Natrinema sp. SYSU A 869: one gene and its partners. The protein of the gene in region 1 binds, or shares a complex with, the protein of each later gene. Links are inferred from orthologs where the notes say so. Each region holds a gene or a part of one and is shown in the gene's direction. Other genes may lie near its edges.

What was found. Proteins that work in one complex are often made in the same cells at the same time.
Region 2: K6I40_RS26170 (region 1) and K6I40_RS17635 share a complex: the UniProt entries of both Methanocaldococcus jannaschii proteins name them as parts of the 30S ribosomal subunit. The link is inferred for Natrinema sp. SYSU A 869 from one-to-one orthologs.
Region 3: K6I40_RS26170 (region 1) and K6I40_RS17640 share a complex: the UniProt entries of both Methanocaldococcus jannaschii proteins name them as parts of the 30S ribosomal subunit. The link is inferred for Natrinema sp. SYSU A 869 from one-to-one orthologs.

The regions. Positions count from the first base shown.
Region 1 is NZ_CP082249.1:3,620,082-3,624,992, forward strand. The notes cover bases 1,133-3,920. They hold K6I40_RS26170 (30S ribosomal protein S8e), read left to right. Parts: upstream 1,133-2,234; coding sequence 2,235-2,606; downstream 2,607-3,920. Other genes in these bases: K6I40_RS26165 (PQQ-binding-like beta-propeller repeat protein), read left to right, coding at 1,133-2,034; K6I40_RS26175 (aldo/keto reductase), read right to left, coding at 2,713-3,696. In the rest of the region: more of K6I40_RS26165, read left to right, coding at 571-1,132; tnpA (IS200/IS605 family transposase), read left to right, coding at 3,947-4,330; K6I40_RS26185 (RNA-guided endonuclease TnpB family protein), read left to right, coding at 4,392-4,911.
Region 2 is NZ_CP082249.1:1,910,261-1,913,033, reverse strand. It holds K6I40_RS17635 (30S ribosomal protein S7), read left to right. Parts: upstream 1-969; coding sequence 970-1,578; downstream 1,579-2,773. Other genes in the region: K6I40_RS17630 (hypothetical protein), read right to left, coding at 2,020-2,773; K6I40_RS17640 (30S ribosomal protein S12), read left to right, coding at 539-967; K6I40_RS17645 (4-vinyl reductase), read right to left, coding at 1-161. UniProt on the Methanocaldococcus jannaschii protein: One of the primary rRNA binding proteins, it binds directly to 16S rRNA where it nucleates assembly of the head domain of the 30S subunit. Is located at the subunit interface close to the decoding center.
Region 3 is NZ_CP082249.1:1,910,782-1,913,661, reverse strand. It holds K6I40_RS17640 (30S ribosomal protein S12), read left to right. Parts: upstream 1-1,166; coding sequence 1,167-1,595; downstream 1,596-2,880. Other genes in the region: K6I40_RS17630 (hypothetical protein), read right to left, coding at 2,648-2,880; K6I40_RS17635 (30S ribosomal protein S7), read left to right, coding at 1,598-2,206; K6I40_RS17645 (4-vinyl reductase), read right to left, coding at 136-789; K6I40_RS17650 (aldehyde dehydrogenase family protein), read left to right, coding at 1-67. UniProt on the Methanocaldococcus jannaschii protein: With S4 and S5 plays an important role in translational accuracy. Located at the interface of the 30S and 50S subunits.

The DNA.
Region 1 (4,911 bases):
TTGTCGGCACCGACGAGGATGTCGACTACGCGGCCGGCGTCTATATGCTGACGTTCAAGAATCGCGTGATCTTCGTGGCCGACGCGACGGTCAATCAGGATCCCAACGAGGAGGTCCTCGCGGAGGTCACCAAGCAAACTGGCAAGCTCGCACGCCGGTTCAACATCGAACCGCGCGCCGCCTTGCTCTCGTATTCGAACTTCGGTAGCGTCAACAACGAGGGGACCCGCAAACCCCGCAAGGCAGCGTCCATGCTGCAGGACGATCCCGAGGTCGACTTCACGGTCGACGGCGAAATGCAGGCCGACACCGCCGTCGTCGAGGATATTCTCCAGGGCACCTACGGCTTCTCCGAACTCGAGGAGCCCGCGAACGTGCTGGTCTTCCCGAACCTCGAGTCGGGTAACATCGGCTACAAGCTGCTCCAGCGACTCGGCGGTGCCGACGCCATCGGCCCGATGCTGGTCGGGATGGACGAGCCGGTCCACGTCCTCCAGCGGGGCGACGAGGTCAAGGACATCGTGAACCTGGCCGGCGTTGCGGTCGTCGACGCCCAACAGGAGTAAACGCGTGAGCGAGCACGCCGCCGACCGTCGCGAAGACGGATCCGAGCGCACCGTCTCCGTTGCCGACTCCGATCGCACCAGTCGCGAAACCGACGGTGCTCGAGTTACCAGACGGCGGCTGCTCTGTGCTGCGGGGACTGCCGGAACGATCGGTCTCGCCGGCTGTGCTGGACGACGGTATCGGTCGCCATCGGACTGTTCCGCCGTCGCTGCCGCTGCCGAAACCGCAGACGGGTACGTCCCGCTGCCCGCGGACGAGGACATCTCGATGTTTCGGCGCGGACTGCGCCGCTACGGCTACTATCCGGACGAGACCGTTCCGTCCGACGTTCGCGTCGACTGGTCGTTCCCCACCAACCGTATCGGACACACGGCGGCCAAGTCGACGCCCCGACCGACGCCGGACGGCGAAACGATTCTCGTCGCGAGCGATACCGGCCGGATCGACGCCGTCACACCGAGTGGCGAGCGCCGCTGGCGTATCGATACCGGTGCCTCCAGAAGCCTCGGGTTTCATGGAACGCCGGCGATCGTCGACGGCACCGCCTATATCGGCGGCTACGACGGCGATTGCTACGCCGTCGATATCGACTCCGGCGACGTGATCTGGCGAACGTCCGCGCGCGAGTTCGGCGGCGCGATCGCGATCGGCTCGAGTCCCGCCTATATCGACGGCAACCTGTACCTGCTCGCCGAGTACAGCGATCCCGCCAGCGGCACGCTCTGGGAGCTCGACGCCGCGACCGGGAATCCGACCTGGAGCGACGACCGCCTCTGGGGGATGCCCCACCCCTCGCCGGCGATCGACTGCGAGACCGGTCGGCTCGTAACCGGGTCGAACGACGGCGTCGTCTACTGCTGGGAGTTCCCCTCCCTCGAGTTCGCCTGGTCGTTTCAGGCCAGCGGCGAGGGCGGCCCCGACGGCGAACCGATGGCAGATGGCCGATTCAATCTCGGCGCACAGATCAAGGGGACGATCCCGACCTACGACGGCGCGGCGTTCGTCGGCTCCTGGGACAGCCACTTCTACCGGCTCAACCTCGCGGACGGCAGCGAGGAGTGGTCGTTCGAGACCGGAAATATCGTCATGTCGAATCCGGCGATCGATCCCCAGCAGGGGGTCATCTACATCGGGAGCGACGACCACCACGTGTACGCGCTCGATACCGAGACCGGCGACGAACTGTGGTCGGCGGACGTCGGCGGTCGCGTCATCGGATCGATAACCGCGACGGCCGAGACGATCCTCGTCGGCTCCTACGATACGCACCTGTACGCCCTCGACCGGGCGACCGGCGACCGGCGCTGGCGAGTCGAAAACCGCGGCCACGTCACCAGCGGTGCGATCCCGCAGGGCGACCGGATCTACTACGCCGAGCGCGGCATCTTCTCGAACTACTACGACGATGACGAGGAGACGGTGCTTGAGAAGCCCGGCCGCGCCTACTGTCTCGTTCCGGATGAATGAGTACGGTCTACTTCAGTCACCGCGAGCGAAGCCGGAGGCTGAGTGAGCGGGCCGACGACTGATGTGGAGGCCCCGAAGGGGCCGGAGCGGAGGGAGGGGTGCTTTTCATCGACGTTTTGCCGAGGGCGCGGCTTTGCCGCGCCCGCAGAGCAAAAGGTCGTAGCAGTGCATTCAAGTATACGCCCGGATTTTTATCGGGTATGCAAGATCAGGGACGCTCTACGCGCAAACGAACCGGTGGCCGACTGAAGAACGTTCGAAAACGACGCAAGAACGAACTCGGTCGCCTCCCGACCGAGACGGAGGTCGGCGAACAGCGATTCCGGACCGTCGACGCTCGCGGAAACGTCACGAAGACCCGAGCGCTCTCGACGGACGTCGCGAGCGTCAACAAGGGCGACGAGACGGTCTCCGCGGAGATCGAGGACGTCGTCGAGAACGACGCTAACCCGAACTACATCCGCCGGAACATCATCACGAAGGGAGCCGTCATCGAGACGAGCGAGGGGCAAGCCCGCGTCACCTCCCGTCCCGGACAGACCGGTCAGGTCAACGCCGTACTCCTCGATTAACGCGACCTGGTTTTCGGTTCACTGCGATTCGTGACAGTGTCGTTCAATAGCGGGTAGTATCCCTGTCGCTGCTGTTGCCGTCGGTAGCTCCACGCCTCGCGTCGTGTCACACGTCCCCAATATCGGGGTTCCAGACGGGCGTGATCGGATCCTCCAGTCGTTCGAGTTCCCCATCACTGAGAGTAACGTCGAGTGCGCCGGCAGTATCCTCGAGGTGGGCGATCGTCCGCGGGCCGACGATCGGTGCGTCGACGGTATCTTTGTGGAGCAACCAGGCGAGCGACACTTGTGCCGGCGTCGCATCGTGGGCGTCGGCGATATCACGGACCTGCTCGAGAACGTCCCAGTTCGCCTCGGTGAACCGTTTCTGCATGAATTCATCCGTCGCGGCACGGCCTGAGTCCGGCTCCTCGTCCCGTTCGTATTTCCCGGTCAGGAAGCCGCCGGCCAGCGGCGACCACGGAATAACCCCGATGTCTTGGTCGGCACACAGCGGCAACACGTTCGCCTCTTCGTGGCGGTCGACGAGGTTGTACTCACACTGCATCGAGACGAAGCGCTCGTAGTTGTCGACGTCGGCCGCGTGCAGTGCCTTCATCAGTTTCCAGGCCGGCATCGTGCTTGCGCCGACGTACCGTACTTTGCCCACCTCGACGAGCCGGTCGAGCGCCGAGAGCGTCTCCTTGATCGGCGTCTCGTCGTCCCAGCGGTGGATCTGATAGAGGTCGATGGAGCCGGTTCCCAGCCGATCGAGGCTGGCATCGGCCTGTTCGAGCACATGTTTACGGGAGAGGCCCTGTCCGTTCGGTCCCTCATGCATCCGACCGTATACCTTCGTCGCGACGACGAGTTCCGACCGGTCTCGGTCCGCATCGGCGAGGGCGTTTCCGAGGATTTCCTCACTCTCACCGCTCGAGTAGACGTTTGCCGTATCGAAGAAGGTGATGCCGAGCTCGAGCGCGCGATCGATCACCGCGTGGGCCTGCTCGCGGTCGTGGACCATCCAGGGCTGGTCGGTCCCGAAGTTCATACAGCCGAGGCAGAGCCGAGAGATGTCCAGTCCCGTCTCACCGAGGCGCGTGTACTCCATGCCGTCATCCTTCGTCCTGACGCGGGTTAAAGCCGCCATGGAGTCCCTCGAGCACTGATACGATGAAAACGAGTCACGGGTCCGCCGATTCCGGTCTTGGGCGGTGATACAGAGCGATAGCGCATACCTCCGTCTTTAGGCGGAGGTCAAGCAATAGGCATTGTGTTAATTCACGAGTCTCCGCTACTGCTTGATTTCCCACTCTTCACCGATGGTATTAAGACGGTATGAACTATAGTATGCAACACGGATGAAGACTACACGGCACGCGACCTACAACCTCAACTACCACATCGTGTGGTCGCCGAAGTACCGCCAGTCGGTATTCGTCAACGAGGTCGCTGACCGTGTGCGAAACATCCTCCACGAAATCGCTGACGAGAAGGGAGTAGAGATACTCGACATAACCGTCCAACCCGACCACATCCATCTGTTCGTCAGTAGCCCGCCGAAACACGCTCCCTCGCTTCTCGCTAACTGGTTCAAGGGAATTTCCTCGCGGAAATATAACCACCGCTACGCCGATAACGAGAGTGAGAAGATTCGATGGGCGCGAGGCTACTACGCAGGGACGGCGGGGAACGTCTCCAGCGAAACGGTTCAGGACTACATCCAGCGTCAACAGAACTCATGAATTCTGTTTGGCCCACGAGAAACGCGGCGTGTTTCTCGGGACGTCACGAGGAGGGTGACACATGACGGAACTCACCAAGACGCTGGAACTGAAACTAGTCGACCCGAACGCCCACAAGCAGAGGAAACTCCGTGAGACGCGGGACGCCTACCAGCAAGCCCTCGCGGATGCGTTCAACGCTGGTTGTACCACCCAGACCGAAGCGAACGACGTAGTGGTTTACTACGACTTGAGCGGGTACGCGAAGAACGCACTCAAGAAGTACGTCCCGCAACTCACGACGACCTACAACGCGGGCGAACTTCACGACGACCACCCCGTTCGCTTCACCAACGAAGGACTGCGCCTCGACCACAAGCCCGAGAACGCTATCGAGTGGTACGTCAAAATCCCCCATCACGAAGACTATCACCTCTGGATGCCAGCACAATCGAATCCCGAACAGCGAGGTTGGCTGGAAGCGTTGAACGCGGGAGACGCCAAGATGGGCGAGAGTCGCCTATTCGAGCGGGACGGGATGTGGTATCTCCACGTCACCGCCACCCGTGACGTGGAGGAACGCTCCGATGAATCCGCCGAAG
Region 2 (2,773 bases), 1.7 Mb from region 1 along the record:
GGACTCCGACCGATTACTTCCGCGTCCTCGAGCGATCCATCGAACCCGATGCGATCGTCTACTGTCGGCAACTGTTCGCTGGACTGAGACTTCTCGCCAGAACCCCCGATGAGTCGCTTGAACCAGGATGTAGTAACAAACACTGTATCGATTGTAGCCATAACGAATACAGAATGTAACTCTCCTATTTAATAACTTCTAGTTACGTATGCGATCTGATAGCAGGAGTCGAATCATCGTTCTCGGGGCAGAACGTTCAGCGAGAGACGGGAGTATGTCGACCGCCCCTTGCGATAACTGCCCGCCAATTCATTAAATCCGTAAGCATGACCAGTTGCAATTCGCCATCGAGCGGATCACTCACATATAAAAACTCATGTTTGGTAGCTATCGTGGTGGATCGGCGCGACAGCCCGAGAGCTGTTACTTGGTTATGAAACCCGCTCAGATTCCTTCGTCGGCCCTCATCGAGTGCTCTCGAGCCGTAACGCCGACTCGAAACGGGTCGCTTAAGTGCCTTCGTCGGATAGCGACGCCCATGGCAAACGGCAAATACGCCGCGCGCAAGCTCAAGAAGGACCGCCAGAATCAGCGGTGGTCCGACTCGGACTACGCGCGCCGCGCCCGCGGACTTCGCGAGAAGTCTGACCCCCTCGAGGGTGCACCCCAAGCTCGCGGTATCGTACTCGAAAAGGTCGGCATCGAAGCCAAACAGCCTAACTCGGCAATTCGGAAGTGTGTCCGAGTGCAGCTGATCAAGAACGGCAAGCAGGTCACCGCGTTCTGTCCCGGTGACGGCGCAATCTCGTTCATCGACGAACACGACGAAGTCACCATCGCCGGGATCGGTGGGGCCAAGGGTCGTGCGATGGGTGACCTCTCCGGTGTCAACTACAAGGTCGACAAGGTCAACGGCGTCGCCCTGAAGGAACTCGTTCGCGGAAACGCAGAAAAACCGGTGCGATAATCATGGCGGCAGAAGATCAACCGGACCCGGACGCCCCGGCCGGTGGCGCAGACGTTTCGGCGAAGCTCTTCGGCACGTGGGAACTCGGCGAACTCGAGTACGCCGACCCCTCGACCGAGCGCTACATCACGGTGACCCCCGTCGCTCACACCGCGGGTCGCCACGCCGGCAAGCAGTTCAAGAAGTCCCAGATCTCTATCGTCGAGCGGTTCATCAATCGGCTGATGCAGACCGAGGAGAACACGGGTAAGAAGCAGAAGACGCTCAATTACGTTCGTGATGCCTTCGAAATCATCCACGAGCGGACCGAGGACAACCCGATTCAGGTGCTCGTCACGGCCGTCGAGAACGCGGCCCCGCGAGAGGAGACCGTCCGCCTGAAGTACGGTGGCATCTCGGTGCCGAAGGCCGTCGACGTCGCCCCGCAGCGCCGCGTCGACCAGTCGCTGAAGTTCCTCGCGGAAGGCGTCTACAACGCCTCGTTCAAGACCACTACGGACGTTGAGGAGGCCATCGCCAACCAGCTTATTGGTGGGGCCAACTACGATGTCCAGACTTACGCGGTCAGCCAGAAAGAGGAGAAAGAGCGCGTCGCGGCAGCAGCTCGCTAACGCGATTCGCTGATTCGTTTTTCGGCTGTTTTCTCGCGCGTACTAGTACGTTTTACTATGTTTCTCGGACTATGATCGACTTTCGCACATCTCTATTCATCCTCCTGAATAGGTATTGGGTCCGCTCGGGCGACTCACGGTAGTTCAGACTACCATGACTAGGGATATAGATAGAAATACTCGGTTCGGTACTGCTCTTGACTCTTTGACCTGAACTTAATAAACGATGAACAATAATTTACCATGAATTCTCTATAAGATATATTAGAATACTCTTATTAGTATATCAACAGATATGCTGTGTGTACCATGACGGCTATTACAGAATACTTGAAGAGTCACCCGCGAATGGTCGGCGTCCTGTTCACGAGCCTGTTGTTACTGGCACAGGCTGGAACGGTCGCAGCAACGAACGGCACTTTATTTGCTGGACCGTAACAATCAGATTCCCTCATCGAGGAGGTCCTTACTCCATTCAATTTTTCCGTCCTGTATAACGGGGAATAGCGCCTCGTCAAGGAATTCAGTGAGTTCTGAGTCAGTCACTGAAATCTGTCCTGTCTTCCTCGGAAGCACATAATATGATCCCACTGAATCAATGTGTGGAGAAAACACACTTCCTCGTTTCACATTTGCTGACGTGTACAGATTCATATCCATATCAATGTCTCCTTCCTCATGTGATAGTACACATGAATTCGGCATTCTCGTTTCGGATTGTGCGATTGTCGTCCTCCCACTACCGACCATATGGTACTGTTGCCCAACGATATTCTCTTGTCGGACAACATCTAGCGCCCCATAGAGTGGGAAGCCGAGATTCAATAACCGGGCGATTTGAATTCCGACACTGACTGCACCGCTATTGACAACATTACCGAGAGTCACGATACCACCAATACTTCCGGTCTCAACGAGGCGTAATCCCTGATCGTGCGACTGGCATGCGTTTAAGAGGAATGCTTTTGCTCCGACGGTGTCAACCGTTGCAGCGTCCAGTTTCCCGTCCGAACACTGGAACCCGTCCGCATCTATGTGTCCGATATAGTGAAGGAAGTCACTCTTACTAGCGAGAACAGCCTCGAGACTGTCCATCGAGAGATCATAGTGGACTGTGGTATCGAATGGAAGTTCTTCTCGAGTTCCGTACGTACCGTTAACACTTTCGAGTTCTTCGCGCATATCTGGGTCGTTG
Region 3 (2,880 bases), 1.7 Mb from region 1 along the record:
CATGGACACCTTGACGACGTTGAAGTGGATCTCGATCCAGCGCGAACCCCGTGAGTATCCGTACTGACCGGGCGTTGCCCTCGAGCTCCGGAATCGTTTCGAACGTCTCTGACACCGGTCACGGTGTGACTGCGATCAGATCCACTTAATGCGGTACTCACAGCGCTGATCGCCGTCCGACCGACACTGGTCGCCGACTTCCTCGACCTCGACGGGGTTGTTAGCGAACTTCTTCGCGACGCCCCTGATGAGTCCCTTATCGAATTCACACGGATAGGGATTCTCACAGACCATCACTCCCTCGTTCGGTCCCTCTTTCTGGAACTCGTAGGATCCGATTTCGCTGCCGCGGTGGTTCTGGTGATACGCCGTATCGATCGCCCGTAACGCGTTATCGACCTCGGAAAGCTCCGGCGGAAATTCGACGTGTTGAGGGACGTTTTGCCCCATATTTTGCATTCTGACGGAACCATACTCATCACGCATATCGTACAGCATGGCAAGCGGGATTTCGAGCGGGTACCACTCGTCAGACTCGATGTCCTCGAGCCCGTGTTCGGCGAGTTTACTGGTGATCTGTTTCCCTACGAACGACGAGACTGATTCGCCTGCAGCAATGTACGAAAGGGGACTCCGACCGATTACTTCCGCGTCCTCGAGCGATCCATCGAACCCGATGCGATCGTCTACTGTCGGCAACTGTTCGCTGGACTGAGACTTCTCGCCAGAACCCCCGATGAGTCGCTTGAACCAGGATGTAGTAACAAACACTGTATCGATTGTAGCCATAACGAATACAGAATGTAACTCTCCTATTTAATAACTTCTAGTTACGTATGCGATCTGATAGCAGGAGTCGAATCATCGTTCTCGGGGCAGAACGTTCAGCGAGAGACGGGAGTATGTCGACCGCCCCTTGCGATAACTGCCCGCCAATTCATTAAATCCGTAAGCATGACCAGTTGCAATTCGCCATCGAGCGGATCACTCACATATAAAAACTCATGTTTGGTAGCTATCGTGGTGGATCGGCGCGACAGCCCGAGAGCTGTTACTTGGTTATGAAACCCGCTCAGATTCCTTCGTCGGCCCTCATCGAGTGCTCTCGAGCCGTAACGCCGACTCGAAACGGGTCGCTTAAGTGCCTTCGTCGGATAGCGACGCCCATGGCAAACGGCAAATACGCCGCGCGCAAGCTCAAGAAGGACCGCCAGAATCAGCGGTGGTCCGACTCGGACTACGCGCGCCGCGCCCGCGGACTTCGCGAGAAGTCTGACCCCCTCGAGGGTGCACCCCAAGCTCGCGGTATCGTACTCGAAAAGGTCGGCATCGAAGCCAAACAGCCTAACTCGGCAATTCGGAAGTGTGTCCGAGTGCAGCTGATCAAGAACGGCAAGCAGGTCACCGCGTTCTGTCCCGGTGACGGCGCAATCTCGTTCATCGACGAACACGACGAAGTCACCATCGCCGGGATCGGTGGGGCCAAGGGTCGTGCGATGGGTGACCTCTCCGGTGTCAACTACAAGGTCGACAAGGTCAACGGCGTCGCCCTGAAGGAACTCGTTCGCGGAAACGCAGAAAAACCGGTGCGATAATCATGGCGGCAGAAGATCAACCGGACCCGGACGCCCCGGCCGGTGGCGCAGACGTTTCGGCGAAGCTCTTCGGCACGTGGGAACTCGGCGAACTCGAGTACGCCGACCCCTCGACCGAGCGCTACATCACGGTGACCCCCGTCGCTCACACCGCGGGTCGCCACGCCGGCAAGCAGTTCAAGAAGTCCCAGATCTCTATCGTCGAGCGGTTCATCAATCGGCTGATGCAGACCGAGGAGAACACGGGTAAGAAGCAGAAGACGCTCAATTACGTTCGTGATGCCTTCGAAATCATCCACGAGCGGACCGAGGACAACCCGATTCAGGTGCTCGTCACGGCCGTCGAGAACGCGGCCCCGCGAGAGGAGACCGTCCGCCTGAAGTACGGTGGCATCTCGGTGCCGAAGGCCGTCGACGTCGCCCCGCAGCGCCGCGTCGACCAGTCGCTGAAGTTCCTCGCGGAAGGCGTCTACAACGCCTCGTTCAAGACCACTACGGACGTTGAGGAGGCCATCGCCAACCAGCTTATTGGTGGGGCCAACTACGATGTCCAGACTTACGCGGTCAGCCAGAAAGAGGAGAAAGAGCGCGTCGCGGCAGCAGCTCGCTAACGCGATTCGCTGATTCGTTTTTCGGCTGTTTTCTCGCGCGTACTAGTACGTTTTACTATGTTTCTCGGACTATGATCGACTTTCGCACATCTCTATTCATCCTCCTGAATAGGTATTGGGTCCGCTCGGGCGACTCACGGTAGTTCAGACTACCATGACTAGGGATATAGATAGAAATACTCGGTTCGGTACTGCTCTTGACTCTTTGACCTGAACTTAATAAACGATGAACAATAATTTACCATGAATTCTCTATAAGATATATTAGAATACTCTTATTAGTATATCAACAGATATGCTGTGTGTACCATGACGGCTATTACAGAATACTTGAAGAGTCACCCGCGAATGGTCGGCGTCCTGTTCACGAGCCTGTTGTTACTGGCACAGGCTGGAACGGTCGCAGCAACGAACGGCACTTTATTTGCTGGACCGTAACAATCAGATTCCCTCATCGAGGAGGTCCTTACTCCATTCAATTTTTCCGTCCTGTATAACGGGGAATAGCGCCTCGTCAAGGAATTCAGTGAGTTCTGAGTCAGTCACTGAAATCTGTCCTGTCTTCCTCGGAAGCACATAATATGATCCCACTGAATCAATGTGTGGAGAAAACACACTTCCTCGTTTCACATTTGCTGACGTGTACAGATTCATATCCATATCAATGTCTCCTT